4 regions of the Paenibacillus naphthalenovorans genome follow, and region 1 is predicted to be linked to each of the others. Evidence: riboswitches for the same ligand, from Rfam matches in the RefSeq annotation. Region 1 holds a riboswitch; each other region holds the start of a gene.
What was found. Region 1 has a riboswitch for cyclic di-AMP ahead of IJ22_RS00450 (CAP domain-containing protein). Riboswitches for the same ligand answer to the same signal wherever they lie in the genome.
Positions count from the first base shown of each region.

Region 2: linked by a shared signal. The riboswitch ahead of IJ22_RS22025 (resuscitation-promoting factor) and the one ahead of IJ22_RS00450 (CAP domain-containing protein) in region 1 are both predicted to bind cyclic di-AMP.
Region 3: linked by a shared signal. The riboswitch ahead of IJ22_RS07525 (APC family permease) and the one ahead of IJ22_RS00450 (CAP domain-containing protein) in region 1 are both predicted to bind cyclic di-AMP.
Region 4: linked by a shared signal. The riboswitch ahead of IJ22_RS15010 (TrkH family potassium uptake protein) and the one ahead of IJ22_RS00450 (CAP domain-containing protein) in region 1 are both predicted to bind cyclic di-AMP.

Region 1 is NZ_CP013652.1:89,670-97,273, reverse strand. It holds gene IJ22_RS00475 (alpha/beta fold hydrolase) at 1-311, opposite strand, end outside; gene IJ22_RS26960 (hypothetical protein) at 555-689, opposite strand; partial or broken gene IJ22_RS00470 (formylglycine-generating enzyme family protein) at 878-1,813, opposite strand; partial or broken gene IJ22_RS25505 (sulfatase) at 1,865-2,517, opposite strand; gene IJ22_RS00450 (CAP domain-containing protein) at 2,601-3,308, opposite strand; cyclic di-AMP (ydaO/yuaA leader) riboswitch at 3,314-3,449, opposite strand; gene IJ22_RS00445 (ATP-dependent DNA helicase) at 3,529-5,484, opposite strand; gene IJ22_RS00440 (YcdB/YcdC domain-containing protein) at 5,641-7,604, opposite strand, start outside.
Region 2 is NZ_CP013652.1:4,485,400-4,493,003, forward strand. It holds gene rsmI (16S rRNA (cytidine(1402)-2'-O)-methyltransferase) at 1-499, shown strand, start outside; gene IJ22_RS22010 (AbrB/MazE/SpoVT family DNA-binding domain-containing protein) at 957-1,211, opposite strand; gene IJ22_RS22015 (HD domain-containing protein) at 1,596-2,882, shown strand; gene IJ22_RS22020 (TatD family hydrolase) at 2,919-3,686, shown strand; cyclic di-AMP (ydaO/yuaA leader) riboswitch at 3,911-4,094, shown strand; gene IJ22_RS22025 (resuscitation-promoting factor) at 4,376-5,515, shown strand; gene rnmV (ribonuclease M5) at 5,624-6,178, shown strand; gene rsmA (16S rRNA (adenine(1518)-N(6)/adenine(1519)-N(6))-dimethyltransferase RsmA) at 6,175-7,101, shown strand; gene yabG (sporulation peptidase YabG) at 7,183-7,604, shown strand, end outside.
Region 3 is NZ_CP013652.1:1,559,717-1,567,320, forward strand. It holds gene IJ22_RS07515 (glycosyltransferase family 4 protein) at 1-942, opposite strand, end outside; gene IJ22_RS07520 (cysteine hydrolase family protein) at 1,063-1,821, opposite strand; cyclic di-AMP (ydaO/yuaA leader) riboswitch at 2,135-2,302, shown strand; gene IJ22_RS07525 (APC family permease) at 2,510-4,327, shown strand; gene IJ22_RS07530 (DUF445 domain-containing protein) at 4,345-5,583, shown strand; gene IJ22_RS07535 (ABC transporter substrate-binding protein) at 5,773-6,867, shown strand; gene IJ22_RS07540 (LysR family transcriptional regulator) at 6,953-7,604, opposite strand, start outside.
Region 4 is NZ_CP013652.1:3,057,109-3,064,712, forward strand. It holds gene IJ22_RS14995 (LysR family transcriptional regulator) at 1-381, shown strand, start outside; gene IJ22_RS15000 (TrkH family potassium uptake protein) at 418-1,749, opposite strand; gene IJ22_RS15005 (potassium channel family protein) at 1,823-2,485, opposite strand; gene IJ22_RS15010 (TrkH family potassium uptake protein) at 2,499-3,851, opposite strand; cyclic di-AMP (ydaO/yuaA leader) riboswitch at 3,916-4,054, opposite strand; gene IJ22_RS15015 (CPBP family intramembrane glutamic endopeptidase) at 4,283-5,965, shown strand; gene uvrC (excinuclease ABC subunit UvrC) at 5,877-7,604, opposite strand, start outside.

The DNA.
Region 1 (7,604 bases):
GCGGCATATCGAATTGAGACCCTTCCGCCGAAGGAATGGCCGATCAGTATCGGATTATCGATCCCCATCGACTGTATGAATGAAGCGAGCAGATTCGTATATTCAGTAACCCCCCACGGCTCGGGAGGAGTATCGCTTTCTCCGAAGCCGGGAAAATCGAATGCATACACTTTAAAATGCCGGGATAAATGCTGCTGAATCGCATGAAAGGTTTGCAGATTGGTTCCCCAACCGTGCAGCATCACTACCTCATGCCCTGTGCCGACAACGGAATAATGGATGTCAAGCCCATTTATGTTTACTTTAGTCAACTCCATCAGCATCCTTATGTCTCAATGTCTCAAATAAAATAATCATAACACTCTCCGATATTTGTTATCAAGCCTCGCATGGCATCCGTGCAACTTTGAAACGCTTGAAAGACAAAGCATTCCGTATTGTATATGCGCAGACAAACTTGGCTTATGTCAGGTATACAAAAGAATCCCGTGCTTTACGTTTCCCCGTAAACGCCGAAAAAGAGCCGCAATGGCTCTTTTTCACAAGAATGGCTTTCATTTTTTGAAAAACTGCATCGAGCCGAACGCCTCCGTCAGCCGTTTCCACTGCGCATCGGTCTTGACGGCGTCGTTAATCCGGATCGTCACGGTATAAATCTTTCCGTTCTTTTCAAACACGTATTCGTTCAAGGTGTACGGAACATAAATTTGTTCAGTCCGTTATCGTGCTCGCTTTCGTAGCCGCTGAACCACAATTCGGGTGCTTCATCATCCATTTCTCCCCACCATTCATTTCATATCCTCTAATGATCATCAACAGTAATTTAAAAGGCTGTCGTGGGGAGACCACGACAGCCTGGTTCGTTCTTTGTTCCCTATCAGGCATCGGCAGCACAGCGAAAACCGATATTGCCCGTGGAACTATCCGGTGTATTTTTACTGCGCGCAGCGACTCTGTACCGGTTACAATACGATTTGTGGCACAAATAGGAACCTCCGCGCAGCACTTTTTCCTGACCCGTCGCCGGACCAAGCGGGTTAACAAGCGGGTCTGCCGTATGATTCGCAGCAAACCAATCCGAGCACCATTCCCATACGTTCCCGGAAACATTATATAATCCGTAACCGTTGGGTTTAAACGCATGGACAGGCGCGGTTCCCGCATACCCGTCGCTGCAGTTGTTTTTATCCGGAAACTTGCCCTGCCAAATATTGCAGCGATGCTCCCCATCCGGTTTGAGGACATCTCCCCACGGATAACGTTTTTGCACAAGACCTCCTCTTGCCGCGTACTCCCATTCCGCTTCGGTCGGCAGCCGTTTGCCGGCCCATTGGCAGTAGGCATTCGCATCATTCCAGGAAACATGGATCACCGGATGGTCCATGCGGTCATCAATGTGAGAATCCGGACCTTCCGGATGCTTCCAGCATGCGCCGTTCACAACCCACCACCAGGGGGTCTGCTGAACCGCTTGCGTCACACCTTTCGCCGTTTCGGCGGAAACGAACAAATGAAACACAAAGGACCAGCCAAAAACCTCCGCTTCCGTGCGATAACCGGTAGCATCGACAAATGCTTTAAATTCTGCATTGCTCACCGCGTAAGGATCGATATAAAAAGAATCCAGTCTAACCGAACGAACGGGGCCTTCGCCATCTTGGGCAAACCCTTCCTGATCCGCGGTTCCCATTAAAAATTCACCGCCGGGCAAATAAATCATGCCTTCTTTAGGATCTTTGGCCGAGCGTTTGCCCTGCAAGGGCAAAGAATGAGAATCCGGCTGGCCCGAAACCTCTCTGCCGGCCGTGCAGCAGCACGTTTTTTTCCATTCATTTCAATCCTCCTCCACCGTTCAACGGAGGTCTTATCCCTTCGGACGGCCATGACCGAATTCCGCAGGATGTCTCCGTTTTAGCTCTGTAATCGCATGACCGCGTCCTGTCTGTTCCAACCACTGCGCATACTTCGGCAAAAATCCTTTGGCATGATAAGGTCCTCCCTCTTTCATCACCGTCCAGAGCAGATCTGTATCGAAAGGCATCGTCTCCATCATGTGGTCATGCCACTCATTTAAATAATATACCGCATCTCGGCAAACTTGGCGATGCTCCGCAGCCAAATTCGTTTGCTCATAAGGATCGCTGTCGAGATCGAATAGCATCTCTTGATCGAATAAATGGTACCCGTCATGATACGTTCGGACATAGAGCCATGACCCGAAACGAACGCTTCTTTGGCAGACGTGCGCACATTGCGAAACGACCAGATAGTCGCGTCCCGCCTCCTGACCCTTCAGCAGGGAGGCTGCAATCCACGCCGGCAGAGGATCGCCGGCAAACGGATTGCCGAAATCTTCCGGGCATTGTGCTCAATCCAATTCAGTACGGCAGGCGTCACTTCCTCGGCCGATTCCATTCCGCATTTGCCGGTATTATGGATTTCATTGAAGCCTGCATAAAACGTCCAGGACGAATGCCGTTCCGCGAAAGGACTGACCAATACCGTCTTTAATCCAGCAGAAGCTATGTCGCATTAAAATATCATGGCAAACAAAAAAGGACTGCTGAGACATTCTCAACAGTCTGTTCTTTTAGTCCGAATTAATTTTTGATAAACATCTGTACCCACACGCCATTATAATAAGCCACTCCGATTTTGTTGAAGTTCGGGCTCATAATGTTTTGACGGTGTCCCGGACTGTTCATCCATGAATCCATTACCTCTTGCGGTGTTCTTTGCCCTTTGGCAATATTTTCACCCGCGTAGGTATAACGGATGCCATAAGAGCGCATCATATCAAAAGGAGACCCATAGGTAGGAGAATTATGGTCAAAATAGCCTTTTTCATACATGTCCTTTGCCTTGTCTAAAGCCACCTTCGTCAATGCACTGTCGCTGGCAAGCGGGCTTAAACCGGCTTTGGCACGTTCCTGGTTCACCAAATTTACCACTTGGCTGGCATAAGAAGACTGTGTCGTGCTGTCTGTTCCTGTTCCCTGCTGCGATCCGTTACCCGAACCGTAACCTGAGCCTGTACCGTAACCTGAGCCTGTACCGTAACCCGAACCTGTACCCGTTGACTTACCGGGAATATTAAGCACAATTCCTGGCCATATTAGATTTGGGTTAACCAATTGCGGATTCACCGTAATAAGCGATTTCAGGCTGATACCGTATTTCTGGGAGATCGCCCACAGGGTATCGTTGCTTGATACCGTGTGCGACGGAGCAGCTGAAACCGCGCCGGCGCCAATGATCGGGCCAAGTGCCAAAACACCTGTCAAAACCAACTTCTTAAAACCTTTCACTGCATTCCTCTCCTTTTTACGGCCTGCGAGGTTAGCTGACGGATTCGGGTCAAAGAGCAACCACCCGGCCACCATAGTGGCTTCACCCCAAGGATATGGGTTCCCCCGCGCTTACGAATTAAGCTTCGGCCTTTTTGATGTCGCATTCCTAAACAGGAACGGAAACCATTGTAACACGGATACAATGAGATTTCATGACACAAAGTTTACCAACTGTCCCCTAAGCTAGCGAATTTTTGAGAGAAACCCCCGGCGGCAGCACAGCTTCAACGCGGGCCCGCAGCATGGGCTGCCTGTGCAGCTCTGCACATAGAATGGCCACGATCCCCCGATCCTCACGGGAGCGAATCAATCGTCCCATCCCTTGCCGGAGCCTCAGCAGCATATAAGGCAGATCGACCTCTTCAAAAGGAGACTCCGCCGCTCTGCGTTTGGCCATAAAGACCGGATCTTGAGGCGGAAAAGGCAGCGACCATATGATGACATTGGACAAGGACGGCCCCGGTACGTCGAGTCCCTCCCACAAGCTGACGGCGCATAGAACACTCGTTTCGTCATGCTGAAAAGAAGCGATAAGATGGCTGATTTCCTGATCGCCTTCAAACAAGAAGCGCATTTTCCCGAAGAGTTCGGGATACGACGCAATCTCCCGTTTAAACCGCTGCAGTTCGGCTTTCGCCGGAAACAGCAGCAGCGCTCTTCCTTCCGTTCGTTCGAGCAGCGAGACAGCGGCCTCCATTTTCTCCGAAAATGTCCCGCCGGCAGACCAATGAGGCGCGATCGCTTCCATTTGCCGTTCGTATTCATATGGAGAGTCAACGGAAAAGGACAAATATTGCTCGATCCCGAGACTTTCCGCTACATAACGGAAGGAGCCCTCCACGGATAGTGTGGCCGATGAAAAAACGATAGGCATGTTCGAGCCAAACACCCGCTCCCGAAGCACTTCCTTGACGGTTCTCGGCATGATCACCAAAGCCGCTCCGCTCCCGCTTTCCGTCAACCAGCATACCAATGACTCCGATCGCTGGAAAAGACTCAATGCTTTCTGCATCATTTCAAGATGCTCTTCGACAATGCGGAGCTGATATTCATTCAAGGTGTGAAGACCGCTTTCAAACACGAGCTCTTCTTCAATCGCTGCAAGCACCGTCCGGAACCGGTGTATTTCCTGAAGCAGCCGATCGTCGAGCAGAAGCTCCTTCCGGTCCGAACCGGGAATCTCTCTGCTCCGGCGTCTTAACCAGTCAAACATCGTCTCGCTTTGCGCAATCGCCTCGTCAATGAGCACAGCCAATGATTCGCGTATTTCCCCCTGCAGCAGCCGGGTAATCAGTTCTTCAAACACGTCATGCTTTAATTTATAGGTCAGCGCCTTCTGCGCGGCAGATTCCAGCAAATGCCCTTCATCAAATACGACCGCACAGTGATCCGGCAGCAGCGGCAGCTGCCCTTCCCGCTTCCTGCTCTCATACGTCCACACATGCTCCATGTAAAAATCGTGCGAACAAATGATCAAATCGGCAGATCGGCGGTAATGCTCGCGGGAGAGCGTTTGCCCGCAGCGGTGCCTTTTGTCGCATACGAAGCAATCCTGGAAAGCATCCCAATTGATCTTGCTCCATTGCTCGTCATTCAAATGCGGATATTGCTTCCGGTCGCCGTAAGCATAAAACGATTGCAGGGTTTCATGAGAATGAACAAACCCGGGCAGCTCTTCGTATAATTGCTCGAACATTTCCGCATCCTCGTCCCTGAATCTTGCTTTGTCCAGCTTGACCAGACAAAGATACTGGTCCGCAGACTTCCCCAGCCTGGCGTCAACGGCCAGGCTCAGGTGCTTCGCCAGCTTTGCGATATCCCCTTCCGGCTTGACCAGTTGTTCAATTAAAGACTCGTCCGCACAGGCGATCACAGCCGGCTTTCGCATATAACGGGCGTAACAAATCGCATATAACAAATAAACAAGCGTTTTCCCCGTCCCCACTCCCGCCTCCGCAAAAATGGTTTGTTTCTCGGCAAACGCCCGTTCCAATTGGAAAGCCATATAAATCTGTTCATCGCGGACTTCGAAACCGGCTTCCGGCAGAATATCGTAAAAGACATCCGCTATCCATTCGCCGGCCTGCCGGATGAACGGTTGAGAATGATCATAAGTAAAAGGGTAACGCTCCACTATGATTTTGCCTCCATGATAATCAAAATCGAGAAGACTTTTCTTCCATATGACAACCCCATATTATCACACGGTCCCGGCAGATATGCAACAAAAAAACAGTCCAAACCTCCTATAAAAAAGGTTTGGACTGGTTTGGACTGCCGGATCAGGACATTACATGGCTATCTTCTGGTCCAGTTTGCCCTGTAAATGAACAAGTCTCATCAGAGCGGTTGCCGCTTGGGCTTTGGTCACTTCTCCCTGCGGATTGAACTTCCGGACGGAACCATCGAGCACACCCAGCTGAGTGATCAGCCAGACGGCGCCTTTCTCGGCAATGAGTTCCGAATCCTCGAAATTCAACTGCGGATTCTGCTGCAGTTGTTCCGCAAGCTTATTGTACTTGATCATTTGAGTCAGCAGAACCGCCAGCTTTTCCTTCGTTAGAGTTTCCTCCGGACGAAGCTGCGGCGTTTTCTTCGGATCAAGCCACTTCAACTGAACAAAAAGCTGGGCGGCTGCATAGTAAGGACTCTGCTCGTCGATATCTTCGAACGCCGGCTTGGCATTTCTGTCATAATAGGAATTCGCATAATGCGGATGTACCGCCTGAGACGCCATAAGAAGCCAATCGCCTAACGTGATCGTCTTATCAGGATGCAATTGGCCGCTTGAATCTGCGGATAAGATGTTGTGCCGGATCATCGTCTCCAAATCTTTCTGTGCCCAATGCCCCGCAATATCGACAGGCATTTCCACCGATCTTTCAACGGTGCTCACAGGATTGACGAAGGTAGCCCGCCACCGGCCGTTCGCCGCATCGATCACATAACCGTTTTTCGCACTGTCTTTGTACGTTTGTTGATAGACCAGCTTGATATCGGGCTCCACATATTGACTTTCCGTATAAAAACCGCCAAAGTTTTTGTACTGCAATTCCTGTGATATGCCCTCCAAAAAGATGGCTTCAGCCTGAGCTTTCGTTATATTCGCTGCAAGGGAAGCCGTACCCGCTTCCAATTGATCTGAACGCGTGCTCTGATAGCTCTTCAATTGGCCCTGGGCATCCAATATAATGCTCACGGAATCCCCTCCGACAGGGATCCCCTTATAGAATCGCTGGAATCGGAATCCAAAGGTTTGTTCATCTCCCGCCGGTGCGGCATACGGATCGGGGGACAGCCATTTTAATTCTTCCGACGCATTCGGATACAACTCGTTAATCAGAGCCAAAGCCTTCTTTTCGGCTTCAGCCTGAGAGATTGCAGCCGTTGTCTTCTCCGTATCCGGCTTTGGATTCGTCCATGGGGGAGCCATACGATCCACGCGGAACTCCAGAATTTGTCCGGTTCGCGCATCCACCACGGCGTTTGTTTGACCGCTATAAGGATAAGGACCGGCAGGCGCCGCTTCCATCCAGGTAATATTCCAAACCTTCTTATTCACGTCCGACCAATATGTATTAAGGCTCTGCGTGGATCTCGTGCGATTGCCCGGAATGGACGCCACTCGCTCGACAAGCTCCGCCGCCTGCTCACCTGTCAATAATTGGTTTTCGCCTTTGCCCGTTGTCACGGTAAACAGTTTATCCGTCTTTTGAATGTCTTTATATTGAACCTTTTCAGGCTGAACGACTGCACCCGTGAAGTTAATGTATTCACCGGTTAGTGCATCGATACTTAAGTCGGCATAAAAAGGCTGCACCCAACCGAGAAACCAGCTCTTGCCCTTGAAATTCGGCTGATTCACCGGGACATACTGCAGGGTTAAATCCCTTAGGGGCACGAACTTCTTGGCGGCCTCTTCCGGGGTGATGGCGGGCTCAGGAGATGGATAATCGGCAGTAACCACGTTCCGGTAATAGCCTGTGACCTCTCCGTTGCCGTTGATCGTTACTGAAATATGTCCCCCGGGATGGGCCAATCCATGAACTAAAGTGGTAAAAGAAAATTCATACTGCACCGGACCGAAAAGCGCCTGATTGGTGTATGGAGACTGGTCCACGGGCTTCAGGCTGTCAAGCGATAAGGTCGGTGAAGCTTTCTGAATAAATGCTTTGGCCAGCCCCAGCGCCTCTTCTTTGGAAACCTTCGGCGGATAATACGCTTCATTGCCCTCATCCGTCGGGAAATGCAGAT
Region 2 (7,604 bases), 800 kb from region 1:
GCTCATCATGTCCGGGTTACCGACTGAGCGCTTTACCTTTGTCGGTTTTCTGCCGCGAGACAAGAAGCCGCTGGAAAAGGAGCTTAAAGCGCTAAAGCGTGAGCCGGGCACGGTACTCTGCTATGAATCGCCTCATCGGCTGGTAAAAACGTTAACCGCCATGTCGGAAATCCTTGGCGAGGACCATGAAATTTGTCTTATCCGGGAACTAACCAAAAAGTATGAGGAAGCCGTCCGCGGTACGATCCGGGAATGCTTGGCTCATTTGGACGAGCACCCGCCCCAAGGCGAGTATTGCCTTGTTATTCGCGGCAGCAACGGCGAAAGCTCTGCTGAGTCGGATGATGATGCCGCATGGTGGACTGGCTTGACGCCGCAGGAGCATGTAGCGCGGTACGAGGCTGAGGGCTTCGCCCATAAGGAAGCGCTGAGACGCGCCGCCCAAGACCGCGGCGTCCCCAAGCGCGAGCTATACAATCTGCTTCACCAGGGCAACTGATTTTTGGTTTTGCTTTTTGGTTTGTGGGTTTTGTTGTTGTGGTTGACCTTGCCTTTGATCTTGCGATGCTGCCTTGGCAGCGAGCTCACTTTGCCCGAACAAGAGCTGTTGAGGCTTGCCCCGGGTGCGTCCCCACGGCGGTCAGTCGCTCCAAAAAACACCCAAAGTCCGCACATGCACTCCAACGGAAGAACGCCGCAATCAAGCGTGTGCCCGATCACCTCATCCAAGAGGTGATTCCGAACGTTAGCGCTCCTCCCGCCCAAACGTCCATCAAGGCGCCGAGCGAGGTCCAGGGGCAGCCGCCCATGGGTCCCCCTTGGAAGGAGGATTTAGGGGGTTGATTAAAAAAAGAACCCTAATTCGAGGAAACCACGAATCGGGGTTATAGAGGAGATATGAAAAAGGTTAGAATTACCTTAGATAAAATTGCTATCTTCATTATACCTTATTTTTTTTATTTTGTCACAGGTATTGGCATTTCAGATAAACATTCATGACAGACAATTTTCCCTTTGAAATAAGAGACGTTCTCAGCATTGCCGCAGAAGATACAGGCCGGCTCATATTTCTTCAACATAATGCGCTCTCCGTCTACGTAAATTTCAAGAGCATCTTTTTCGCCAATGCCTAACGTTCTGCGAAGTTCGATAGGAATAACGACACGACCCAGCTCATCAACTTTTCTTACGATACCTGTAGATTTCATCATAATAAAAATTCCCCTCTCCAAGAAGTATAAGTAAGAAGCATTTTGGAAGAAAATTAATCGTCATGATTCGACATAATTCTTTACGAATATGATACCAACCATTCCAAAAATAGTCAACTAAAAATTGAGTCAATTTCATGTTATTTTATGGAATATGACTCTGTATTTGTTATATCTTAAAGAAAAAATCGAGTAAAATGTGAGATATCACACATTTTTGCAAAGTGTATTGTCACAAAAAATACGATTTTTCATTATTTTATTTCACCGTTTACATAGAAAAAAAAGTAAGGATTGGAAAATAAAATCGACATAATTCGACAAAATTATCAAATATACTGATTTGTTTGTCGAATAATAGTTCATTGATCAAGGAGGAAAGCTATGAGCACGCCGATGAAAGAAGAAAAGGTGTTCAAGGATCCGGTACATAAGTATATTTATGTGCAAGACCAAACGATTTGGGATCTGATCAATACAAAAGAATTTCAAAGGCTGCGCCGTATCCGTCAGCTTGGCACATGCTTTTTGACCTTTCACGGTGCAGAACACAGCCGGTTTTCTCATTCGCTTGGTGTTTATGAAGTCACACGCAGGATTATATCCCAGTTTGAACGGAATCAGTATGAGGATTGGCCCAAAGAGGAACGACTGCTGTGCCTGTGCGCTGCTTTGCTGCATGATGTTGGACACGGTCCGTTCTCCCATTCCATTGAAAAGACGTTCGGGAGCCACCATGAAGAATGGTCGTGCCGCATTGTTCTGGGGGATACGGAAGTCAATCAAGTGCTGCGGCGCGTATCTCCGGCATTCCCTCGGCAAGTGGCTGACGTCATCTCCAAAACGTATCACAGAGAAATCGTCGTCAGTCTTGTATCCAGCCAGCTGGACGCCGACCGGATGGATTATTTGATTCGGGACGCTTATTTTACCGGGGTGAATTACGGTACCTTTGATTTAGATCGGATTCTTCGGGTCATGCGCCCGTACCAGGGACATATTGTAGTCAAAGAGAGCGGCATGCATGCTGTGGAAGATTATTTGATGTCACGATATCAAATGTATTGGCAGGTTTATTTTCATCCGGTAACCCGCAGCGCGGAAGTGGTGCTCCACAGTATTTTCCAAAGAGCCAAAAAGCTTTATGAGGAGGGATACCGGTTCCAGTTTATGATTGCTCCGCTGCATAAGCTGTTTCAGCAGCAGTTGACGGTAGACGAATATTACTTCTTGGACGAAGCGTTCATGCAAACCGTCTTGATGCAGTGGTCCCTGGAGAAAGACCCGATTCTCTCCGATCTGTGCTCCCGGTTTTTGCAGCGGCGTTTGTTCAAATATATAACGCTCGAGCGTATCGACACTCAACTGATGGAACGCCTGGGAAGCTTGCTGCAAAGCTTTGGAATCGATCCGGATTATTACCTGAAAATTGATTTCCCGTCGGATCTGTCGTATGATGTGTACCGTCCCGGAGAGCAGGATGAGAAGCTGCCTATCTTGCTGCTGGATTCCAAAAACACATTATCGGAGATCTCCTGCAAATCGGAGATTGTCCGCTCGATCAGCGGTATTCATATGGGGAAATACCATTTGTATTACCCTCATGAGCTGCTGTTGAACCATCTGCAGGAACTGGACGCTGATGTTCGCATCCTGTTAGGTCTGTCCTGAACATTGTCGCAATGGCGAAGAAAGGGGTATGTTCATATGCTGATCGACACGCATGTGCATCTAAACGTACAGGCATTCGATGAAGATCGACACGAAGTGATTCAAAGAGCAAGAGAGAACGGAATTAGTCACATGATCAATGTCGGATTTAACAGGGAAACCATTCCCAGCTCCATCGCTTTGGCAGAACAGTATGACTTTATCTATTCGACCGTGGGTTGGCATCCGACAGACGCAAAGGATATGACCCCGGACGATTTGGAATGGATCGAATCGCTTTGCCGCCATGAGAAGGTGGTAGCCATAGGAGAAATCGGGCTGGATTACTATTGGGATACGTCTCCAAAGGATGTACAAGCCCGTGTGTTTCGTGAGCAAATCCGGCTCGCACGTAAGCTCGGCATGCCGATTGTCATCCATAACCGGGATGCGCATCACGATGTTGTGCAAATTTTGCGCGAAGAAAAGGCGGCGGAGGTTGGCGGTGTGATGCATTGTTACTCCGGGAGCTGGGAAACAGCCAAAATGTGCCTTGACATGAATTTCTATATCTCGTTTGGAGGACCGGTCACGTTTAAGAATGCAAAACAGCCCAAGGAGGTGCTGGAAAAAGTTCCGCTCGATCGGCTGCTTATTGAAACGGACGCGCCTTACCTTGCTCCTCATCCGTATCGGGGCAAGCGGAATGAATCGTCTTACGTTCGTCTTGTAGCTGAGACGGCGGCCCAAATCAAGGGCATTTCACTGGAAGAATTGGCCGGGATTACCTCGAGGAATGCCATATCCATTTTCGGTATAAAGTGAATTTTTACACAAAAGGACACATGTCTTTTTTTATACAAAACAAGATAATCGAAGAAAACAAAACAAAAAACTGTGACCAATGGAGAAAAAGATGGTTTTGGTTTAAAAATTAATAAAAAACAATGATAATTGAGTAAAATCCGAGATTTTTTTCAAAGTTTGTATACTTTACAATTCCAGCCTTCACATCGTACACTCAATATTAACTTCATACGATTGCCAAAATTCCAACATCGCTGAGTTCCGTAAGGGAACGGGGGAACCGCATCGCGGATGTCACAGCGCTACGCTGTTGATGAACGTGGTGTTTATAGGGGTGAATCTTGGGGCAGGCAGCTGCTTCCGAGTAGGGCGACTCTCAAGTCCGAATCCGTCAGCTAACCTCGTAAGCGTTAAGAGAGAGGTAACGATTGTCGTCGGCTTAACTTTTCATTTTGAGGAAAATGAGAAAAGTCACGGGAAGGTTCCTCTTCTCCGCTGACTTTTTTTTGTATTCCCCCGTCATTGGGATAACGATCCAAGCCGGTTCATAAAAAATAAGATTCCAGGAGGTGGCCTTAGGCAAGTACGGTTCTGATAGCCGTTGAAGCAAACGTTGGTAATTGGAGAAGAATATACTTTACCATAGTCGCGTCAGATCTAATCATGCATAACACTCGGATGGCGGGGCTTTAAGGAGGACCGAACAAGTGGGCGTTGTGACACCTGAACAAACCCATGAAAGACGATCATCCAGCTTGTCCTTCGCATTGCGATGGAAGCATGAAAACTTGCGTATGATATCGATCATTGCACTCATATTATTCGCTATGACTTTCATGTTTTTAATCATGTATTACGGTACGTCAATCAAAAGCGTATCGGTTGTTGTAGACGGAAAAGAGCAAACTTTCCAAACTAGAGAATCAGTTCTGCAGCATATACTGGATGAGCAAGGCATCTCTGTCGGTGAACACGACCGTGTGTCGCATTCTCTGGATGATTCGGTGGAATCGGGAGATCGAATTATTATCGAGAAAGCCAAGCCGGTACAATTGACAGACGGTGGGCAAACCAAGACCGTATATACGACAGGAAAGACGGTCAAACAGCTATTTGACGATCAGAAGATCAAGCTCAGTGAACTTGATAAAGTGACTCCCGCTTTGAATGCGGCAATAAACGAAAATAGTGAAGTCAAGATCGTCCGTGTCAAGAAAAATGTTGAGGAAATCAAAGAACCGATCGCTTTCGAAACGGTAAAAAAGACGGAGCCGAAGCTGATCAGAGGCAAAGAACAGGTTATTCAAGAAGGACAAGAGGGCGTTCTGCTCAAGAAGAAAGAAAAAGTCTATGAAGACGGTGTGCTCGTATCCGAACAAATCGTTGACGAAAAGATTCAAACCCAAAGTGTGCAAAAAATTATTGCGGTGGGAACGAAGAATCCCGTAGTAACACTCTCTTCGTCTTCGCCAACCTTGGAACAGGTGACCAGAAACGGCGTGAAGTTCGACGTTAAACAGGTCATCAATAACGTGAAGCTCACTGCGTATAGCGCGGGACCGGCCTCGACAGGCAAGGATCCGGATCATCCGCAGTATGGAATCACGGCATCAGGTACGAGAGTAACGGAAGGTCGCACGATTGCAGTCGATCCAAAGGTCATTCCGATAGGCTGGTGGGTTTATATTGAAGGTCTGGGCTTCCGCAGAGCGGAAGACACCGGCAGCGCAGTCAAAGGAAATAAAATCGACGTTTATTTCGACAGCCATGATTATGCTTTGCGCTTCGGAACAAAACATGGCGCAACCGTATATGTCATCGGTCCAAAGAAGCCGTCGGCTGATTAAGGATGGGCAATTAGGGCAGACTCATCATATATAGAACAGATGAAGAAGAGGTACGGCTAACGTCCCTCTTCTTTTCTCTTGCTGCGAAAGTAGGTACGGACGAATTCCATGATCAAAGAGATTATTGTTGTTGAAGGCAAAGACGATACGGTTGCGATTAAACGGGCCGTCGAAGCGGAAACGATCGAAACCGGCGGTTCCGCAATCAATAAAGAGGTGCTGGAGCGTATCCGGTTGGCGCAGGAACGCAGAGGCGTAATCATTTTCACGGACCCTGATCATGCAGGGGAGAGGATACGTAAAATCATCGCCAGGGAAGTCCCCGGCTGCAAGCATGCGTTCCTGACGCAGGAGGCGGCCACCAGCCGCGGCGACATTGGGGTGGAGAACGCATCGGTGGAAGCGATTCGTTCCGCGCTTGTGAATGTACGCACGGATTATATGGCCCAAGGTACGGAAATCGGCTGGAACGATCTGCTGGAGGCCGGTCTGATCGTTCACCCGGCGGCTGCCGCCAGAAGGCTTGAGATGGGCAAGCGGCTTGGTATCGGTTATTGTAACGGAAAACAGTTTTATCATCGCTGCCGCATGTTTCAAATTACAAAAGAAGAATTCGAGGCGGCGCGGCGGCATTTGGATGAAGAAGAGGGTGCAGCGTTATGAGTACCAATCGCTTTACAGATACGGCGGATGCGGGACAAGCGTCTGTGGAGGACATCGCCTCGCCGAAAAAAACCAAAGAGCTGATGCAGAAGTTCGGCTTTACCTTGAAGAAAAGCTTAGGTCAAAACTTTCTTATTGATTACAATATTTTGCATAAAATCGTTTCTGCAGCGGACTTGACCCCTCAAAAAGGGGCGCTGGAAATCGGTCCCGGGATCGGAGCCCTAACGCAGCAGCTGGGCAAGGCGGCAGGACGGGTCGTGGCCATTGAGATCGACCAAAGACTACTGCCGATGCTTGAGGAGACATTATCCCCTTATCCTCATACGACCGTTGTCCACGGCGATGTGCTGAAGGTTGATCTGAAGGAGCTGTTCGAGCAGCATTTTCAGGGCGTCTCGCAAGTTAGCGTTGTCGCCAACCTCCCTTACTATGTGACCACTCCCATTATTATGAAGCTGCTCGAAGAAAAGCTGCCTCTGGAGAATATCGTCGTCATGATTCAGAAGGAAGTGGCCGACCGGATGGCTGCGAAGCCGGGAGGTAAAGATTACGGCAGTCTCAGTATTGCGGTACAGTATTATTGTATCCCCGAAGTCGTAACGATCGTCCCGCGCACCGTGTTTATCCCTCAGCCGAATGTGGATTCGGCGGTCATTCGGTTGAAAGTAAGACAGACGCCTCCTGTGGATGTGGAAGACGAGGCCTTTTTCTTTGACGTGGTCCAAGCCAGCTTCGTGCAGCGGCGCAAAACGATATATAACAATCTAGCGGCGAAATATTTCACCAAAGAAACGAAAAGCGAGCTGGAAGTCATCCTGCAACAATCAGGCATCGATCCCTCCCGCCGCGGGGAAACATTGTCTATGGAAGAATATGCCGTACTGAGCCGGAATCTTGCCAGAGCGTTAAGTTCCCGTTAACTCCTCCATAGGGGTTATAGGCAATTCACCTGCACCATTTGCCTATATTCGCCATACGATAGACGAGGAGGCGATGCAGCCATGAAACAGGGAGACCTCGTCACTCGTAAGTCGTATGGCGGTGACATAGTTTTCAAAATCCAAGAAATCAGGCAGCAGCAGGCGGTGCTCCGCGGAGTAGAGCTGCGGCTTTTGGCCGATGCTCCGCTTCCGGATTTGGAACCCATGCCTCAGCTCGATCCTTTTCAATATTTGGGTTTGATCCGTCCGAAATGGTTGGATGCCATGAGGCGCACGAATGCATCGCAATCTCAAGCAAGCCCGAACGCGGGGGATAGCAGCACAGCTCCGGGTGCGGCGCCCAAGTCACGTCCGACTTATTTTGACGTGCCGGGTAAAGTGCTGCATCTGGATGGCGATCCAGTTTATCTGCGCAAATGCATGGTCTTATACGGAGAGCTCCGGGTACCGGCCGAAGGATTCTATGTGACGGAAGCCCATAT
Region 3 (7,604 bases), 1.5 Mb from region 1:
TTTGCCGTGTTGAATGATTTCCTGTACCCCGCCAGCTTTGGCTCCGATGACGGGAGTGCCTGATGCCATAGATTCCAGTACCACATTGCCAAAGGTTTCGGTGCCGGAAGGGAATACGAACAAGTCGGCCGACGCATACAGTTCGGCTAGATTCTCTCCTTTCATATAACCGGTAAAAGTAACATTCGATGGGGCTTCCGCTTTCAAATCTTTCAACAGCGGGCCGTCGCCGACCAACAGCCAGCGGACATTGCCGCTAACATAATCGGGTAATTTCTTCATCGTTTCAAGCAAAATGTCCAAATCCTTCTCAGGTGCCAAACGGCCAACATATAGGAAAATATAACGTTCGTCGATCTTATATTTTTCGCGGATCAATCCGGTTTTTTTATCGGGGTTGAAAAGACGGCAGTCCACTCCGCGCTTCCATAAGGCCACGTCTCGAATTCCATGTTCTTCCAATTTTTCGGCCGTTTCAACGGACGGAACAAAGGTGGCCAGACACGATTGGTGGAACCAGCGGATATAGCGCCATAACAGGGAAGAGGCGAATTGCAGGTGATAATAATTCAGATAGCGGTCAAAGTGCGTATGGTAAGAGGCAACGTGAGGAATAGCATATTTTCTCCCATAATAAAGTCCGCAAAGCCCTATATTAAAGGGCGTGGCGATATGGATCAGGTCGGGTTGAAATTGCTGGAGCTGGCTGTGGATCGTGAAATAATTGGGAAGCGCAATCCGGCATTCCGGATAGAGGATGAAGGGGAGGCTGCTAAAAGACAGGATATTGCTTGTGAAAAAATCCTCCTCCGTGCATTTGGGCACAAAAATCCGGAGTGAAATATTTCGTTTTTCCAGATGTTCGACCAGTCTTTTTAACGTCAATGCAACCCCGTTCATTTGGGGCCAAAAGGTGTCGGAGAATAAAGCAATTCGCATCATACCCCTCCTCAACAATTGGATATAGGTTTAAAATACCTCATATTTATCAATCCATTGTCAGAGGAATATTAATTCGGAGTTAAATTAGCTGCGGGATATGGCAGCCTCCAAACTGGAGGCTTATCTTTGAATGGATTTCATTTTCTCTATAGTCTCCCTGGTTGACCATGAAGCGTTGGCAATCATGCGAAAATTGGTTTTTGCAGCCTTATCCCCATCCAAGCCGTTTATTTTTGCGGAAGCTGTGGCATCGTGAACCACGGCCACTTCAAATCCTTGTTCAATGAGTTCGCGCATATGAGATTCAATGCACAGATTTCCGGACATACCTGCAAGAATGACGCGGGTTATTCCCTGTTTTCGCAGCTGCAAAACCAAGTCGTTGGCTTCGGGTCCGAAAATTTTATGCGGACTGGTGATAATGGTTTGTCCATCTTCTAGATAAGGCTTATATTTATCCAGAAAGTCGGCACCCGAACCTTGAAAGCCTTCAAGCGATAATGGACCTTTTCGCTGATACATTTTGATATCGTGCATCACATGTTCCATAGCACCCCCAAATAACCATTTTTGGTCATAGGGATAATAGTAATGAGGGGACACAAATACTTTAAACTTATTCTTTTTTGCTGTTTTTAATAATAATTCAATGTTCTCAATCGTGTGATTTTCAGCAACGCTGTCTTTCACTAAATTCCATGCTGCACCTTTCGGGCTTAAAAAGTCATTTTGCGGATCTGTGATCACCAAAGCGGTATGGCTTTGATCCACCTGCATTCCCGGCGATGAAAATGGTGCGGTTTGTGCTGCTGCAACACCATAAAGATCAACAAAGACAAGAAACGAAAACACAAAGGAACACTGCAGTATTTTTCTCATGAGGATTCCCCTTTCATGGGTATACTTGGTATACGCACCCTATTATGTGCTTTATTCCATGGCTTATTCAAATTCAGCTGGGAACAAAAAGGAATGGGAAAACAACTCCAATCCATTGGTTTTCAAGCATCCGCAACAGCCCGCAAACGCAAAAATCCTGAAATATAAAGAAAATCCATGAAATTTGAAGTAAAACAAAGAAAGCGATCTATAAAAGCGTCTCATTTACAAAGCAATTCATATCTAGCAAAGGTTTTATCCGATTTCTTGCTTTGCAATGTTGTCCTGTAAGGTGTAAGATTCAACCATTGAACATATCACCTTGCTGAATTTCCAAACAGGAAAACGGGGGAACCAATAAGGACATATATTTGGATGTCCATGGGGTGAATCGTGCAGGAACATGTTTATTCCGCACGTAGGGCTGCTCTCATAGCCCGAATCCGACAGCTAACCTCGTAAGCGTTGTATGAGAGAGGAGTTGAACGTGCTGTCTGCTGATAGGCAAACACAGAGCTCAAGCCTCTGTGTTTTTTTGTTGTCTAAAAACGGGATAGGTTGGAGGATGATTGATTAACAACACATTTGGAAACCATAAGTAAAGTTTCTTCCTGGAGATTTAAGGGTTTTTTTGTTGTGATGATCTTGTTTACAAAACTCCTTAATAAATAATGAGGGCGGGAACAGTATGCTAAATAAAATAAAACGATTATTAATCGGCCGGCCTATGAAGTCAACCGAGATTGAAGAAGAAAAACTAAGCAAGTTTAAGGCGCTTGCGGTACTTTCTTCAGACGCATTATCTTCTGTTGCTTACGGTACCGAACAAATTTTGATCATATTGATGGCTGCAGGCTTTGCCGCAATATGGTATTCGATCCCCATTTCCATAGCCGTTCTCGGATTGCTGACGGTTCTCATTTTTTCTTACCGGCAGACGATTTTTGCTTACCCCAAAGGGGGAGGAGCTTATGTCGTAGCCAAAGACAATTTGGGCGTCTCCATCGGTTTGATGGCCGGAGGCTCGCTGTTGGTGGATTATATCCTGACTGTTGCTGTCAGTTCCTCGGCCGGGACGGATGCCATTACCTCGGCATTTCCATCCTTGCATGAACACCGGGTCCTTATTGCGTTGACGATGATCCTGTTTCTTACCATCATGAACTTGCGAGGAATTACGGAGTCTGCATCCGTTTTAGCACTGCCCGTTTATTTGTTTGTCTTCGCCATTTTTGTTCTTATCATTTCGGGAGTCATCAAATATATATCGGGCGGGGGACACGCCGAAGTGCCTGAACTGGGCACAGCCGTTTCGAACATCAGTTGGTTCCTCCTATTGAAGGCTTTCAGTTCAGGGTGTTCCGCGCTAACCGGAGTAGAAGCCGTATCCAATGCCATTCCAAACTTTAAACAACCGGCTGAGCGCAATGCAGCCGCTACGCTAATGATGATGGGCACGATTCTAGGTGCCATGTTTATCGGTATCAGTTTACTTGCCTATTGGTATGGAATCACGCCGGCTCCAAAAGAAACGGTCGTATCCCAAATTGCGGCAAACACATTCGGCCGGGGCATCCTTTACTATTTCATCCAAGGCACCACCGCTTTGATTCTGTTTTTGGCGGCAAATACAGCGTATTCCGCATTCCCGCTGCTTGCCTTTATGCTGGCCAAAGACAAATACATGCCGCATATGTTTATGGTGCGCGGCGACCGGCTCGGTTTTTCTAACGGCATTATCTTCTTAGGTGTATTGTCGGCATTGCTTGTTATTCTTTTCCAAGGACATACGGAGAACCTGATTCCGCTTTATGCCGTAGGGGTGTTTATTCCTTTCACCTTATCCCAACTGGGGATGATGGTCCGTTGGGTAAAGCTGAGGCCGGCGGGCTGGCTGATCCGCTTCATTGTCAACACGATCGGGATGTTCACGACGCTGGCGATTACGCTGATCTTCATTTTGACCAAGTTCAATCAAGTATGGATGATCTTTATCTTTTTGCCGATTGTCATTTTCCTCTTCTTCCAAATTCACCGGCACTACCTGAACATAGCGGACGAACTGCGAATCGACATGGATGAGGAAAAACCAGTGATAAAAGGCAGCACGATCGTCGTTCCCGTAGCCGGCATTACCCGGGTGGTTATGAATTCGCTCAGCTATGCCAAGTCTCTAACCAATCATGTTGTCGCCGTATATGTCGGATTTGACGATGAGGATATCGCACGGATGGAGAAGAAATGGGAAGAATGGAACCCGGGCGTCCGGCTGATTACGCTCCGTTCAAGCTACCGAAGCATCATCAGGCCGTTAATGAGATTCATTGAAACGGTGGAGTGGAAAACGTCGGAAACGGATCATATTACCATATTAATTCCGCAATTCATTACCAGGCATTGGTGGCATTATTTCCTCCATAATCAGACCGGGTTACTGTTAAGGGCTTACTTATTCAATCATAAAGACGTCGTGATCGCTACAGTGCCTTACCATCTCCATAAATAACCGGAAGGAGGCCGCAGATGAACTCAAGATATTTGGCCGGACTGTCATTGGCCTTTATGACCGGCGGCTTTTTAATCACTTTATTTCTTCAGGAGACTCCTTTGGTTGCTCTGTTGAAAGGCGGCTTTGAAGCCGGTTTGGTCGGCGGCATTGCGGATTGGTTTGCCGTGACCGCTCTTTTCCGTCATCCTTTCGGCATACCGGTGCCGCATACATCCTTACTCCTTAAGAATAGGGACAAAATTATCCAATCCTTGATTTTGGCGTTGGAAAATGAGCTGCTCAACAAACAAAGCATCGAAAACAAACTCCGGCAGCTCCAGCTTTTGCAGCTCGCTTCATCCTCTCTGGCTAAGCTGCTTGGCAAACGGAAGGTACGGGTAGGCCTATTGGATCTGTTGATCCGATGGGTTTACCGGTTGCCGCTCGAGAAAGCGATTCCTTATCTTCAGTCGGAAATAGCCGCTGCGATCCGAAGAGCGGATGTGGGATCTGCAGCCGATGCCATCCTGACGAAGGTGATCGAGAACAGATTCGACGAAAAGGCGTTGAATTACGTCCTGCATAAAGCATCCGACTGGGCGAAACGTCCGGATACCGGGATGATGTTGGGAAAGTTCGCAAGCGAAAAGCTCTCCGAAGTAAAAGCGGGGGGCTTAACGGGGTTTGCTTTACAGGCATTTGTCGGCTTCATGGATGAAGAAAAGCTTGGCAGCTTCCTCCAAAACTTGATGCTTTCAGGAATTCGGGGTCTCCAACATACAGATAATGCTTTCCGGAAGACCCTTGTTCAGGAAATCCGCATCCAACTGTCTCAACTAGCGGATAACGAGTTGCTTGTAGCGAATATGAAGGAATGGATCGTAAACCAATTGGAAGGAGCTCGCGGCGCTGTCTTCCTGCATGAGCGTTTGAGTGAAATCCGCAATCAATGGCTGGACAAGCTGGAGGAAGACCGTTTGAAGGGCGGCAGGGCGGTAATTACTGCTTACCGCTGGATCGTGCGCAATTTCAATCCCGAACAGGATTCGATGGCCGTTTGGGAAAATCGCTTGTTAGCTTACTTGATTGAATGGGTGGAAGCGAATCATTATCGCATCGGTCAACTCGTGAAAGAAAATTTGGATCAAATGGATGATGTAGCCTTGGTACGCATGCTGGAACACAAAGTCGGAAAGGACCTGCAGTGGATTCGGGTGAACGGAGCGCTGTGCGGTTTTGCGGTTGGCATCGTACTTTCGCTGATCCAGTTATAGAATATCTTCGGCGGCAGGCGTATTGAACGAGTCAGACTCCTGATGCGCAACTATGGTCCGATACGCCGCGCTTTTTTTGTCACCTTTTATCGATGTTAGCAATAACCGCTATCGTTAATTACGATTGAATGGATCCCAAGCATAAGCTACAGTAAATTTATTAAAGCGCTTTCATTAGGGGGTGGTGGTATGGGTAAGGTTTATCATGTGAAAAAAGGGGCCATATCGGCAGTTGCTGTTCTCTTGCTCCTAGTGACAATGCTTTTCGGTTGCGGGAACAGGGAGGAAGTCCAGGGAACCTCGACAGAACCGGCCAAACCAGAGCCGGCTAAAGCCGAACCGGTTTCTTTGAACATGGGCATGCTTAAGTTTACAAGCAATTCGCCTCTGTTTATCGCTTTGGAAAAAGGGTTCTTTAAAGAAGAGAACCTGGAAGTTCATGTGAAATGGTTCGAATCCTCCAATGCCGTCAATGTGGCTGTAGTATCGGGCGATTTGGACGTAGGCGGGGTCGGTTTTACCGCAGATTTGTACAACATGATGGCGGCCGGACAAAAAGTGACTATTGTATCCGACAAAGGAAGGGAACAGAAGGGCTACCCTTTCTCCGCAGTCATCGTGCATAAAGATTCTCCTTACCGGTCGGTGGAGGAATTGAAGGGAAAAAAAGCCGCTGTCACTACGATAGGCAGTACCAACCATTACATGCTGGGGCGTGTATTGGAGAAGTATGGATTGACCACAAAGGACGTTCAGTGGGTGCCGATGAACACCACTAGCGGTGTCATGGAAACCTTAAGGGGCAAGAACGCCGATGCCATCATCCTTAGTGAGCCCTATGCTTCGATAGCGATCAATCAGGGCTACGGCAGGGTGCTTGCGTGGGTGGCGGATGAAATCGACTATCAATCGTCGGGAATATTCTTTTCGCCGAAATTCATGACGAACAAGGATGCGGGCATCCGTTTTTTAAAGGCATATATCAAAGGAGCGCGTTACTATTACGATGCAGTGCTGACTCAAAAAGACGGCAAAAGGGTAAAAGGAGGGAATTATGAGGAAGTGATCAAGATCGTGGCTAAATATACGGGGCAGAAGGAAGATCTTATTATGGGCTCATTGTCGTTCATTGACCCTGACGGCAGGATGAACGTGGACGATATCAAGACGCAGATCGACTGGTATGCCAAGGAAAAGCTGATCACCAAAGCCGTGGATACGAAGGAAATCATTAACACTGAAATGCTGGATGAAGCATTGAAGCTGGTGGGAAATAAACCATGAGAATCGACGTCTACTCTATTGAACATTGCCGGGGACTGTTGTCCCCCGGCAATGGTGAAACTTATTTCGACGGGCCGCAGCACGCTCACCACGAATTTAAAGTCCGGCTCATTTCCTTTAGGGTAAAGTCCCGGAAGAGACTGGCAGCCAAAGGCGGCCGTGTGGATTTTGGAATGGCCAGACCGCTTTGTCGTTCAAACATTTGTCTAATAGGCACAATAGAATTGTTAGGGTTGGACATGCAGCGGGCAACGCGGTATCCCATGAGCGCCACCCCAACGCCATCTTCCGCAAAACTTCGTATGATCTCGACATCGTTGGTATCAAAAATAACATTAGGCTCGAACCCTGCATCGTTACATGCATGAATCAAGGTATTACGAAACCAGGCATTCGTTTTTATCATCAAAAACTTTTCTCGTGATAAATCGCTCAGATCGACAAACGATTCATTGGCAAGCGGATGTTGGGAGGAAATAAGCATTACAATATGATCATTCATCAAGGGAAAGAAATCGATTTCAAAATGATTGGGAAAAGGCGAGTTAATAAAAGCAACATTGACCTTTTTTTCGCGTAACCCCTTCAGTAAATCATCCGTATTGGCCGTATGTATTTCAAAATCAATACCCGGATAAGTTCTAAAAAAGCTGGTAATAATTTTGTTCAAACCCAAACACGCCATATTAGGAAACACACCAATTTTGATGCTCCCCTTATCAAAACTTATATACTTC
Region 4 (7,604 bases), 2.2 Mb from region 1:
AAGACGGAGCTCAAGATTCACGATCTTCACGGGCTGCCGATGATCCTGTTCTCGCGAGGCACCTGGTACCGTGTCCTGATGGACGAGATCTTCCAACGCTATGCCGTCCATCCCGACGTCAAGATGGAAATCGATTCGTTCGAAGCCATCACGCGTCTGGTTTCCACCTGTAATGCGGGCACCTTGCTTCCCGAATCCTATCTCCGCCGTAATTTAATGGAAGACAACCAATTGACCGTACGTTATATACCGGAGCTGAAGCAAACCAAAAGAACGACCTCTCTGCTGTATACAGATGATGCCGTTCTCCAGACTTCCATCGGTCTTTTCATTGATCAGGCGGTGCGTCATTATCAACAGGCCAGGACGGTGGGCGTTTAGCCTTTTGGGGTTCACTTGCCCCTTGAGCCAAGCGCCTCAGCCGATGGTGATTTTACCTTCAGGGTAACGGTACAGCTCCTTATCCGTTTTCTTTCCAAGCGCGTAGGCCAAAGTCATCGGTCCAAGCCGCCCGGTGAACATCGTCAGAGCGATAACGACTTTACCGAATTCGGTGAGCTGGGGGGTTAGGCCCATGCTTAATCCCACGGTGCCGAAAGCGGAGGTCACTTCGAACAGGATAACCAAAAAGGCGTGATCCTCCGTCGTAGAGAGCAGCATCGTTATGAAAACGACCATAAAGATCGCGAACATGGTCAGTGTGATCGCTTTGAGAATCCGGTCCTTTCCGAGCCGGTAGCGAAACATGACAATGTCTTCCTTTCCCCGAACCATCGCAACCAGCGCCCCGACCAGGATGGCGAAGGTCGTCGTTTTGATTCCGCCGCCCGCCGAACCTGGAGAAGCGCCGATAAACATAAGAATAATGAGAAAAAATTGCGAAGCTTGTCTCATCTGGGAGACGTCCACCGTGGTAACCCCTGCGGAACGGGGGGTCACGGAATGCAGCAGCGAAGCCAGCAGTTTACCGGAACCGTTTAATGCTCCGAACGTTTTGTGATTCGTAAATTCAAAGATCAGCAGAATCACAAAGCCGATAACGGTGAGTGCCCCTGTAGTGCTCAGTACGACTTTTGAGTGAAGCGAGAGCTTTCGGGTTTTATGATATTCCAGCAGATCCGCAATGACAATAAAGCCGATTCCGCCAAGCACGATCAGAATGATCGCCACCAAATTGACAATCCAATCGTAAGCCAGATGAGACATGCTGCCGAATGGCTTATGGATCGCGCCGAATAAATCGAAACCTGCATTATTAAAGAATGAAATGGCATGGAAAATGCCGTAATAAATCGCCTGGCCGGGTTCCATCTCGAACGACCAACGGACCGAAAAAATCACCGCCGCTGCAAACTCAATCGTTAAAGAATATAAAAGAACCTTGCGTATTAACCGGACGATCCCTTCCATGCTGCCCTGATTCATTGCCGTCTGCAGCACCAGACGTTCTTTGAGCGAAATCTTCCGCTTGAACACAAGAGCGATCAAAGCGGCCATCGTCATGAAGCCGAGTCCGCCAATCTGAATCAGCAGGATAAGGACAAGCTGCCCGAACGCGGAAAAATACGTGCCTGTATCCACCAGCACGAGTCCCGTTACGCATGTCGCTGAAGTAGCTGTAAATAAAGCGTCCAGGAAGGGCATGGACTCCCCGCTGACCGTTGCAATCGGCAGTGAAAGCAAGACTGCGCCAATCATAATAATCAAAGTGAAGCCATATACCAAAATTTGCGGCGGTGACAGCCTCATAATCAATCCAGGTTTCAAGCCTTGGCACGTCCTTTCCGTCTCCCGGGAGCATCAAATCTGCTCCGTCCGCCTGCTAGCGGATGACTTCATTCTCGAATGTTTCGATCTGTTCGTTTGTTCCAATCACGACCATAACGTCGCGCTCTTCGAAAGTATCTTCCGCTGTAGGCGCAATGATGACACCGTTCTTTCTATTGATCGCCACGACACTGCATCCGTAACGCGCCCTGGGATCAAGCTCCTTCAGCGTCCGTCCGGCAAGCCTTTTGGGTACGGCCAGCTCCGCAATGGTGTAGTCATTGGACAGTTCAATATAATCAAGCAAATTGGGAGAAACGAGTTGATGCGCTACGCGTATCCCCATATCCCGTTCGGGATAAATGACCCGGTCAACCCCGATTTTGTTCAGCACTTTGCCGTGAAGCTCGGACAGCGCTTTGGCTACGACCGTTTTGACCCCAATGTCCTTTAATAGAATCGCAGTAAGAATGCTCGCTTGAATATCGTTGCCGATCGCCACCACCACGCAATCGAAATTCCGGATGCCCAGCGATCGGATCACCTCTTCTTCCGTCGAGTCCGCTACCACCACGTGCGTCAGCTTGTCGCTCATCTCCTCCACCGCTTCTTCGTCCACATCGATGCCAAGCACCTCATAGCCCAGTTTCAGAAGCTCCTCGGCAAGACTTGAACCGAATCGTCCTAATCCAATGACTGCGTATTGAGTGTTTTTCATCCATTCGTTTCCCCTAACCAATCGTAATTTTGCCTTCCGGATATCTGTACAATTCCTTCTCCGCCTTCGGACCCAGTGCATAAGCCAATGTCAGCGGACCCAGACGTCCGGTAAACATAGTAAACGCGATAAGGATCTTGCCGAGATCCGACAAATCCGGTGTTAACCCCATCGACAAGCCAACCGTGCCAAAGGCCGATGTCACTTCAAACAAAATCATCAGGAACGCATGATCCTCCGTTGTAGAAAGAATCATCGTGATCGTGACGACCAGCGCCAAAGCGACCATCGTAATCGTAACGGCCTTCAGAATCCTTTCTTTGCCTAACCGGTGACGGAAGAGTACAATGTCTTCCTTCCCGCGGACCATCGCGATCATCGCGCCAACCAGCGTGGTAAAGGTCGTCGTTTTGATCCCTCCGCCTGTAGAGCCGGGAGAAGCACCGATGAACATCAGAATGATGATAAAAAACTGCGTCGCCTGCCTAAGCCCGGCAATATCAAGCGTATTGGCTCCAGCTGTCCGCGGTGTAACGGATTGAAACAGTGAGGCGAGTATTTTGCCGGACCAGTCGAGCGGTCCAAGCGTTCTGGAATTCGTAAATTCGAAGATAAATATAATCAACGCCCCGATTCCGATCAAAAAACCGGTAGCGCTTAGCACCACTTTGGTATGAAGCGTCAGCTTTTGGTTCCTTCTATAATCCATGAGGTCCGACAGAACGACGAAACCGATTCCACCCAAAATGATGAGTCCCATCGAAACCGCGTTGATCACCGGATCAGCTGCATAAGCCGTCAAGCTGCTGAATTTTCCCGTTACCGGCCCGAAAATATCGAAACCGGCATTGTTGAAGAAGGAGACGGCATGAAAAATACCATAATAAGCCGCTTTGCCGGGACCCAAATCAACCGACCATCGAACAGCGAAAATAACGGCAGCCGTAAACTCAATCGTGAGCGAATAAATCATCACCTTACGGATTAACCGCACAATGCCTTCAAGACTGTTCTGGTTCAGTGCTTCTTGCAAAATAAGCTTTTCTTTAAGTGAGATGCGCTTTTTCAGGGCAAATGCGAATAAGGTAGCCATGGTCATAAACCCGAGCCCGCCGACCTGGATCAATAGCATGATAACCATCTGGCCGAACAGGGTAAAATAAGTGCCCGTATCCACAACGACAAGTCCGGTTACACAGGCTGCCGATGTCGCCGTGAATAAAGCATCCAGGAAACGCATCGGTACACCGCTGGCCGAGGCCGCGGGAAGCGACAACAGCATGGAGCCGATCAAGATCATAACAGCAAAACCGATGACCAAAATTTGCGGAGGCGTGAGCTCGACTTTCCTGGCAATGGTTTTCATGAATGCACCCCTATTTGACGTTTCAGGCAACAAAAAAGACACTGGAAACCCAATGTCAATTTAAGGTTCCTGTAATTCAAGCCTACGAGGTTAGCTGTCGGATTCGGATGTACAGGCACCCTATCAGCGGATTGTATCCGCTGAATTCACCCCTAAACTCATGGTTCCCCCGTTTTCCTTTAGAAATTCGGCTCGCTATTCAATTGATATGAATTATAATCCTCTTTTCATTGAAGTACAAAGCCTTGTTTCACCTGAATGCACCGGATTTCGCAAAATTACGACATATGTAAGCGTTTTTATAGGTGTGGCGCTTCGCTTTGCTGAATATTGCCTCACGTAGCTCTTGTTATCATTGGATTTGCTTATGGAATGTATGCTACCTTAAAAGAATAGACTGTTATTATCCCATATCTGCTAAGGAGCATTTCATGCCGAAACGACGATTCGAACCTCCACTGCTGCTTCTGGCCGTCCTTGGCCTGATGCTGTACCTGGGCGTTACGTTTGCCTCCGCCTATTTGGACAAGACTCGCCTCCCTAAAGACGATGCCGAAGACCTTCCCGTCGTTACAAAGCAGCAAGCGGCGAATGCTGCGATGAGCTTTGTCCGCAACCGCTTTGCGATAGGACCAGGCGCACAAGCCCATACCTTGTACCAATCTTACCCGGTAAGAAACGGCTATTTGCTAAAGGAGCAGCTGTACGATCAATACAAGAAAAAATATGAAGGACGATTTCCCCTCGAATATTTTGAGGTGGAGATTAACGACATCGAAAAGGGCGCAACGTACTATGTGGCGGTGAATTATAAAACCTTGGCCATATTCGGATTCTCGATGAGCCGGACCGCAACCGCCAGAAGCGAATCCGTAAGCTCTCCGGATGCCGGCCTCCTGAAGACGGCGAATACCGCCATTCGGGAGATGGGCTATGACCCCGCGGAATTTGCATTGACGGGCGAATCCGGGCGGGCCGGGAACGGAAGTCTCATCTTCCGTAGCAAGACGGAGCGAATAGGCGAAGCCCCGCTGGAGCTTCACCTGAAAGTGTCCGGCAGCCGGGTCACTGCGTTTGTGCCGGTATTTACGGTTCCGGATGCGTTCATGGCCTGGCAGGAAGCGCAGGATCGCCGTTCCGCTTTAATGACGCGGATCAGTATCGGAATCTCGCTTGTGATGACACTCGCGGCGCTGATCCTAGTTGTGCGGCGGCGGCGTGACATCCGCTATGCGCGCGGTGCGCTGCTCACGTTTTTCTTCGTGGCGATTTATATCGTCAACAATTTTAATATGATCCCTGCGTTCCGAACGATGCACGGAAGCGGACCTTCCTGGCCAGTAGCCCTGTTTTACTTATGGTTCACCAATATTGTTGTCGGACTGATGGCCCTTTCGACGTATTTGGCCTTGAGTGCGGGGCGGCGGCTCTGGCTCGACCGCGGATGGAATCCCTGGCCGGTTTGGCGGGACTCTGTATTCGGAGGCGAGGTATGGAAAGCGGCGGTACGAGGTTATTTCATTTGCTTGTTCATTTTGGGCCTGCAGCAAACCATGTTTTTTATCGGTACCGAAGTGTTCGGCGTATGGACGGTCAGCGACCCGGCCGACTCCGTATACAACATGACCTATCCCGGTCTATTTCCGTTGATGGCCTGGGTGGCCTCCATCTCCGAAGAGGCGGTGTACCGGCTGTTGGGCATCGCCCTCATGCTGAAGCTGACACGCAGCCGTTTCCTGGCCGTACTGCTGCCGAGCGTCATTTGGGCGATGAGCCATACCCAATACCCTATTTACCCGGTGTACACCCGATTGGTCGAGGTGACGGTCATCGGATTGATATTCGGTTATGTATTCTTGAAATATGGCTTGCTTACCGCTCTGTTCACCCATGCGTCCATGAACAGCATCCTGATGGGGCTCTCGATCATGTTCGTCGGAGAGCCCGAACAGGTCGCTATCGGCGCGGCTTATTTGGCGGCGCCATTGGCTATCGGCCGGGTGCTGTCTCTGCTGCACGCCGGATTCAATCGACGGCCCCCGTCGTTTCCCCCGCCGAATCCTTCGCCGGATCCGAATCCGCACCCTGGCTCCGGCCGTTTAACGCCGTTATGATTTGCTCCGCCAGCTTTGGACCGATACCAAGAGGCTTAAAGTCTTCAGGCTTGGCCTCTTTTATTTTTTTCAGGGAACCGAAATGCCTCAGCAGCGCTTTCCGCCGTTTCTCCCCAACGCCGGGCACGGCATCCAGCTGGGAAACGACCATCGACTTGGCCCTCGTTTCCCTGTGGAAGGTGATCGCGAATCGGTGCACTTCGTCCTGGATGCGCTGAAGCAAATAAAATTCCTGGCTGTCGCGCGGCAGGGGCACAACCTCGGCCGGATCGCCCATAAGCAGCTGCGCGGTTTTGTGCTTGGCGTCTTTTACCAAACCGCAAACGGGTATAAAGAGTCCGAGCTCGTTCTCAAGCACGTCCACCGCAGCAGCGATATGCCCCTTTCCGCCGTCAATGACAACGAGATCCGGCAGCGGCAGACCTTCCTTCAGCACCCGTTCATAGCGGCGCCTTACTACCTCGCGCATCGTTTCATAGTCGTCCGGTCCCTTTACCGTGCGTATTTTGTACTTGCGGTATTCCTTACGGTCCGGCTTGCCGTCCGTAAATACAACCATCGCCGATACGGGGTCCGAGCCTTGAATGTTGGAGTTATCGAACGCCTCGATGCGCCGTACGACGCCCGTGCCCAAATAGCGGCCTAGGTTCTCCACCGCCTTGACCGTACGCTCCTCATCCCGTTCAATCAAACGGAATTTTTCTTCAAGCGCAACCCGGGCATTCTCGCAAGCCATATCCACCATATTCTTCTTCAGGCCCCGGCGCGGAATATGCACCTTTACCCTCAGCCAGCTTTCAAGCGCCTCCTTGATTTCGACTTTGGCCGCCACTTCATGTTCTTCCGATTCAGCATCGGAGAAGCCGGCCTTATGCTCCGCTTTCCCGGCAGGATCGCCTGCTTCTTCCTGCTTCTGCCCCGCTCCCCACGCCGGCAGGAAGACTTCCTTCGGCAGCGCCGGATTCTCGCTGTAGTACTGCGTCACGAAAGTGAGGAAGTCTTCATCCGCCTCGCCATAATATGGAAAGAGAGAGGCGTGGCGTTCGATCAGCTTGCCTTGGCGCATGTACAGGATTTGCACACACATCCAGCCTTTGTCTACGGCAAACCCGAATATGTCCCGGTCCACGGTATCCGTTGTCGTAATTTTCTGCTTTTCCATCACGGCATCGATTTGCAGAATATGATCACGGAGTTCCTTTGCCCGCTCGAAGTTCAGCTCCTCTGCAGCTTCGTTCATTTTACGAGTCAGCTCCGCCTTGATGGCATGATGTCCGCCGTTTAAGAAACGGCTGATCTCTTGGACCATCTTGTCATACGTATCCTGCTCCACCTCATATTCGCAGGGGGCGATACATTGGCCAAGATGGTAATACAAGCATACCCGGTCCGGAAGCGTCTTGCATTTGCGCAGCGGGTACAACCGGTCCAGCAGCTTCTTCGTCTCCTGTGCCGCAAAGGCGTTCGGGTAGGGTCCGAAATATTTGGCTTTATCCTTCAGTACCCGGCGGGTCACCTCAAGCCGCGGATGCTTTTCATTCGTAATTTTAATATATGGAAACGATTTGTCGTCCTTAAGCAGAACGTTATATCGCGGAAAATACGTTTTAATCAGGTTGGCCTCAAGAATGAGCGCCTC